2 regions of the Bacillus sp. NP247 genome follow, and region 2 is predicted to be linked to the other one. Evidence: riboswitches for the same ligand, from Rfam matches in the RefSeq annotation. Region 2 holds a riboswitch; the other holds the start of a gene.
What was found. A riboswitch is a leader RNA that binds a small molecule or an ion and turns the genes downstream of it on or off. The one in region 2 is predicted to bind FMN.
Positions count from the first base shown of each region.

Region 1 (3,419 bases), 2.5 Mb from region 2:
TTGTAAAAAGCTTTCGGTCATTGAATCTGTTCTTTTTGCGGGCTGTGAAATAAAGCGTTCAATATATTTACCAATCATGTCACACTCAATGTTTACGATATCCCCAGCTTTTTTTTCTCCGATGACAGATTCACTTACTGTGTGCGGGATGAGTGAGATTGTAATTGAAGATTCGTCTATATCAAATATTGTTAAGCTAGTGCCATCAACAGCAACGGATCCTTTATGCAAACAATAGTGTAGTAACTCATCAGAAATTGCTATTTTGTAATAGACGGCATTGTAATGTTGTTTTTTAGTTAAAATCGTACCGATGCCGTCGATATGTCCGGTGACGAAATGTCCACCGAATCGTCCGTTTGCAGCCATCGCCCGTTCTAAATTCACTTTGGCACTTGGCTTTAGCATACGAAGTGATGTTGCTTTCATTGTTTCAGGCATTGCGTCGACAGTGAATGAAGTAGTTGTAAAATTAGTTACGGTTAAGCAAATGCCGTTAACCGCGATACTATCACCCAGCTTAACATCCGATAAAATTTGATTTGTGCTAATAGTTAGTTTCATTGCTTCCCCGCTTTGAGTCATGCTTGATATCGTTCCTAACTCTTCTACAATTCCTGTAAACATTCCGTCACCTCGCTTTTTAAGGTTGCAACAATTTTTATATCATTACCAATTTGTTTCATCTCTTGAATTGTTAAGGAAAGTGCGTCTTGTAACTTCGAAAAACCAGCTCCGCCAAATAAAGTGGGTGCATCTTTTCCACCAATTAATTTCGGGCTTATATAGGCCACAATTTCATTAAAACTATTTGTTTTTAAGAAGTTCGCATGCACCGTTTGACCACCTTCAACGAACAGAGAAAGAATTTGTTTTTCACCGAGTAGGGATAGGACATCTTGTATTTCAATTTGCTGTGTTTTCATTTGGAATACAGCTATATTGTTAGATTCATAAGACGCTATTTTCTCTTTATTTACATCCTTACCGACAATAATCCATGTCGGAGTTAAGCCATCTGTTATGACATGAGAAGATGGCGGCGTTCGTAAGTGGGTATCTAAAATAACACGTATAGGATGTTTACCTCCGTTTGGAATTCGTGTTGTTAAGTGTGGATTATCAGTTAGAACTGTATTCACACCGACTAGGATAGCATCATGCATATGACGATATTGGTGAACATCAGCGCGTGTTTCTTCGCCTGTAATCCACTGGCTTTCACCCGTTACAGTTGCTGTTTTTCCATCTAAGCTCATTGCTGTTTTTATTGTTACAAAGGGACGTTTCGTTTTCATATAGTGAAAAAAGTATCGATTTAATAAAGTGGCTTCCGCCTCAAGAACACCAGTAGTTACCTCGATTCCAGCTTCTTCTAATCTCCTTTTTCCATTGCCAGAAACGAGTGGATTGCAATCAAGGGTAGCAATTACAACCCGCTGGACTCCTTTTTCAATGAGTAATTCACAGCAAGGTGGTGTTTTTCCAAAATGGCTACATGGTTCAAGTGTTACATAAACAGTAGCGTCTTTTGCTCTTTCACCAGCCATGTGAAGAGCATGAACTTCAGCATGTTCTTCACCAGCACGCAAGTGAGCTCCCATTCCTATGATGTTTCCATCTTTTACAACAACAGCACCAACCATAGGATTTGGACTCGTTTGCCCAGTTGTACCGTGTGCTAACTGCAAGGCAATCCTCATATATTCTGGATCTGTCATTCTCTTCACCTCTCCTGAAAAAATCAAAAAACCCCAAGAATATAAAATCCTTGGGGTTTGGGAGACGTGATTTCTAGAAATATAGTTCGAATACGAAAGTATAGGAAAGAAACCTAACGATGACTGATATTTTGGCATAAGGAAAAAACCTAGCAAAATATCAAATTTTTTCAACGCTAGTCGTATCTTTTTATTTCAGTATAGAAACATAAGTATACAAAATAAAACATATATAAAGATTCAAAATGAAACTTTAAAAATATGCATACTGAAATAAAAGTGTATTCGCTATATAAAATTACTAGAAAACATATCCTTCTCCCATCCAGACTATACTGTCGGCCCTAGAGTTTCACTAGATCCACCGTTTTCGAGTTGAAAACGGGTCACGGACTTAGAAGCTCTCGCTTCATCACCGCCGGTTGGGAATTTCACCCGACCCCGAAGGATGTTGTTTGCTCACATTATAGCACAAAAAAGAAAAAAGCAAAGTGAAAAATATTCGAATGTGAAGAATTGTGTGAAAATAGATGTAATAGGAATGGGGATAAAATCAGTAGAAATGTTGCAAGGATACGGTGTTAATAGTAAAAAAACATGCACAAAAAAATGTGCATGTTACATCCAAAATTACTCTGCCTCTGGTGCTCTAACAACAGACTCGAATTTTCCTTTATGCGAAGCATCGCAATAAGGCATATTTTTTGATAAACCACAACGACATAAAGAAAATGCCGGTTTTGCTGGGAATACATTCCCTTGTGAGTCAACTAATTCCACGTCCCCTGTAACGCGAAAAGAGCCATTATCATTTACTTTAATTTGTACTTTTGCCAACGTTATCCCTCCTTTCCAAACGCTTACTCTCATCATATAATTAGGGAGAGTACTTGACAATATAAAAAGAGCACTTTGTTTGAGAGAGAAGAGAGTGTTATAATAGTTTTTATAACTGACTAGAGTAAGGTGACGAAAGATGGATAAAAAATTACAAACACTACAAAATATTGCAAATGAGCGCACATGGGCATCATTTTTGAATGATAATCATCCATATAGTTTACTTCATTGGTCAATCGCAGGTGTAGGACAAGAACCGAAAGATGTTTGGTTACTTCAAGATGAGGTGACTTTTCAAACGACGGAATTCTCAACGCTAGACGAGGCAGTAAAGTGGATTTCTGAAAATATGGAACAAGTTACAGACGTTTTAGCGCAGTAAAAAAACAGGCTTATGCAAGCCTGTTTTTTGTTTCTTTTACATATGTGTTTAAAAATTGATCGATGGCATCTTCGTATGCTTCTTTATTTTCATTATAAGAGCAAGCGTGTGCACCATGTTCTGCAATATAAAGCTGTTTATTATTTTCTTTCGCTTCATAAAGTGACTTCGTCATATCAGATAAAATATAGTCATCATCTTTACTATGAATAAAGAGAACAGGATTGTTAATATTTTTTATACAATCGATTGGTGAAACTTCACGAATTGTATAGCCATCACGAACTTTTAAAAAGGCATTTGCTAAAGGTAATAAAGGCCATTTTGGCAAATGAAACTCAACTTTCAAACGATGTTGTAACTGTCCATAAAAATCAGAGAAAGGACAATCAGCAATATAAAAATCAGCACCATCTTCTACAAGTCCTGCATATTGAAGAAGAGTTGCAGCACCCATAGATTCACCATGAATTCCG
Region 1 is NZ_CP076653.1:1,372,368-1,375,786, reverse strand. It holds gene ribE (riboflavin synthase) at 1-627, opposite strand, end outside; gene ribD (bifunctional diaminohydroxyphosphoribosylaminopyrimidine deaminase/5-amino-6-(5-phosphoribosylamino)uracil reductase RibD) at 609-1,721, opposite strand; FMN riboswitch at 2,031-2,174, opposite strand; gene KPL75_RS07135 (CDGSH iron-sulfur domain-containing protein) at 2,352-2,558, opposite strand; gene KPL75_RS07130 (DUF2552 family protein) at 2,698-2,943, shown strand; gene KPL75_RS07125 (alpha/beta hydrolase) at 2,954-3,419, opposite strand, start outside.
Region 1: linked by a shared signal. The riboswitch ahead of ribD (bifunctional diaminohydroxyphosphoribosylaminopyrimidine deaminase/5-amino-6-(5-phosphoribosylamino)uracil reductase RibD) and the one ahead of KPL75_RS21525 (ECF transporter S component) in region 2 are both predicted to bind FMN.

Region 2 (3,419 bases):
CTTGTAATGTTTGCGACGATCTCTTTCCTTTTAATAAATAATAAATCGAAGAAACGGTTCTTTCACCATTCAATTGTTTTAAACAATATAATAAAGTATATTGTAGCTGCATTACCGCTTCCACCTCTCCGTCTAGCTTCATTCCTTTTTCAATACGATTGCACATTAACTGCTATCCATTTAATTTAACTTATCATATTCACACTACATGCTTGTATATATTCTATTGTATCAAACGAAATAACATTTAAGTATTTTGAAAATCTTATGAAATAATTCAAAAATAAGTTGACACTCTAATTGATAAGCATTATCATTATAATTTTATGTTGAAAAGTTTTAAAAACCGTTTTACAATAAGATTATAATTTTTTGGCGAACTTTTCACATACATATTATCAGGAGGGAAAAAATATGGCAAAATATACAATCGTTGACAAAGATACTTGTATCGCATGCGGTGCTTGTGGTGCTGCTGCACCAGACATTTATGACTATGATGATGAAGGCATTGCATTTGTAACATTAGACGATAACCAAGGGATCGTTGAAATTCCAGATGTATTAATTGAAGATATGATGGATGCATTCGAAGGTTGTCCAACTGACTCAATTAAAGTTGCTGACGAATCATTTGATGGCGACTCTTTAAAATTCGAATAGTCTTTTATTAACTTCAAAAAATCCCCCTCATAAGTATGAGGGGGATTTTTTGCTCTCTTTTTCATTCTCACTGACAAAAAAACCATTAGCAGTTACACTGCCAATGGTTTAATATTTTTAAGCATTTTTCATTTTTGCAAATACCCATACTTTCAAGCGTGAAAATAATGCTACAAATACAATTGTTACAACGATTCCTTTAATTACATTAAACGGTAATATCGCCGTTACAATAGTTTGTCGCATAATATCACTAGACATAGCTGGTGAATTTAAAAACCAAGTGTACGCTGGTAAAATAATAAAGTAGTTTAACACACTCATAATAACTGTCATAGTAATTGTGCCTAGCATTAATCCTGTCGTTAAACTTTTTACTGTGCGATACTTTCGGAATAAGAATGCTGCTGGACCAATAAATAAACATCCGGCTATAAAGTTTGCTACTTCTCCTACCGGTACTCCCGTTAAACTTCCTTGAATTCCGTAATGCAAAATATTTTTTATCGCTTCTACAATTACACCTGCAATTGGACTAAAAATTATCGCTGCAATTAAAGCTGGCACATCACTAAAATCAATTTTTAAAAATGGCGGAAGCCCTGGGAATGGAAAATCCAACATCATTAGTAAATACGCAATACTACTTAGCATCGCTACACTCACCATCTGCACTACACTGTTTTTTTGTTTCATCTTTCTCTCCTTTTCCATCGATCTTCTCATGGAAAGTGGAAAGGTTCTGCTATGCCTATTTTTTCATAGAACGAAAAAACCCTTTGTGATTTACACAAAGGGAGAATTTTAAGGCACATCAAACAGACGTTCAAATACTTATCTTTTTTGAACGCTTGAACCTCCATCTTCTCCCATCCAGACTATACTGTCGGCTTTGGAATCACACCAAATCCTGCCTTAACGGCTCGCGGGCTTAGAACGACATTATTAACTGTTCATCACCGCCGGTCGGGATTTTCACCCTGCCCCGAAGATAGACCGATATTCTATTTTCCACTTCATTATACAACATCATTATCGTATTGTGAACTAAAAAAGTGTAACTTACAAAAAATAAGTTATCTATTTTGAGTAACCAAATCGAAATAAATATATTTTACAATACAACCCATATTTTTTATAATTCGGTATTTCTCTTATGAATCCCCTAGTCATATGTCGTCAAAAGTGATAAGATGTTGAATTGTTAAGATAAGAACATTTTCTGAGTTATGGAGGAAATGTCATGAAGAAAGATAAAAGACACTCTATTCGAGAAGCAATGAAAAAGAACTTAAGAAAAGAATACTTTTATTTGAAAAAGGAATTACTTTTCTACTGTCCAATTGATCTAGGCACATTCTCAAGAGAGACATACTATGCTACTTTTGACCAAGATGGCATAAGTATTTATCAGTATGATAAAAAAACAGAAAGTAAATTAAAATTGTGTGAGCGTCATCCATGGAAGAGTTGGAACAAGGTAAAAGTTGATCACTATTTAACAACTTCTCAATTTATTTTCCAAGGTGAGCGAAACTGGATTTTATCCCTTTTCCAAAAAGGAAAAGAAGCTCAAAAAATAATTGAAGAACATACATCTTTACAAACGGAAGTTGTTTCCCGTCCTTTTTCCAAGAAACTTCCTGGTTTCCGTTCTGATACACCATTGAATAAATACATCGGTAGCATTTGTTACACTGCACTTATTGCATTTTTATTAAAATGGATGATTCCATTTCAAGCACCACAAATCGCCCTGTATTCTCTTTCAATTGGCTTTATGCTTCTTGGTTTACTTTGTCTTACAATTGGTCTAATCGAACCAACTATCGTACTATTTCGGACAAAAGAAAAAACAAGAACAAAAGTCTTTTACTTATATAGCTACTTAGCTATTTCTGGATTTATATGTGTCTTTATTTTTTGGTAAAAGAAGCCGTCCCAAAAGATCTTTTGGGACGGTTTTTCGTTAGGAATAGGTTGCTCTTATTGTCGCATTTTGTTGTTAAGTCGATATAATTTTATTTACTATCGCAATCTTAAATAAGAAGAAAATAAATCTATTCAAAAGTTATGCTTTTGGGACGCTATCCTTACTTGACATATAGTTGTTGGTTCGGATAGATTTGCTCTTGTCGCAATCCATTCCTCACTTTAATTTCCTCAACTGTCATACTAAATTTCCGAGCAATACCAACTAAAGTATCACCTTTTTGTACAACATATAGTGATGATGACACAACTTGATTTTTTTGTTCATTTAAAACAAGCAACGGATTCATCGCATTCCTTTTCTCCATCGTCCATCTCCCTTGATGCATTTCTAAATGTAAATGCGCTCCTCGTGATTCTCCTGTATTCCCTACCTCTCCAATTAGCTCTCCTTTTGAAATGTTATCCCCTTGAACTACATACCTCTTATTTAAATGCGCATAAACAGCCTCATATTCTCCATGTTTAATAAACACAACATTTCCATAACTACTTGAAAAATAAGACTTTGTCACCTTACCATTTTGAATAGCTGCAACAGGCGTTCCAATAGGCGCAGCTATATCAATACCATAGTGTTTCCCATGTCTTGTTCCAAAATAATCACTTATCTGCCCATCAACAGGCCATATCCACTGATTTCCTTCAGCGTAAACATGTAATTGAGATAAAAATAATACACTCAATATCACCATGCCACATTTTAACGCTTTCATATACATCCTCCGTTTTCTAATAACCGTCATACCTTCTCTATTGTGGGA
Region 2 is NZ_CP076653.1:4,123,386-4,126,804, reverse strand. It holds gene KPL75_RS21535 (YpbB family protein) at 1-112, opposite strand, end outside; gene KPL75_RS21530 (ferredoxin) at 415-663, shown strand; gene KPL75_RS21525 (ECF transporter S component) at 781-1,359, opposite strand; FMN riboswitch at 1,521-1,660, opposite strand; gene KPL75_RS21520 (hypothetical protein) at 1,907-2,593, shown strand; gene KPL75_RS21515 (peptidoglycan DD-metalloendopeptidase family protein) at 2,757-3,371, opposite strand.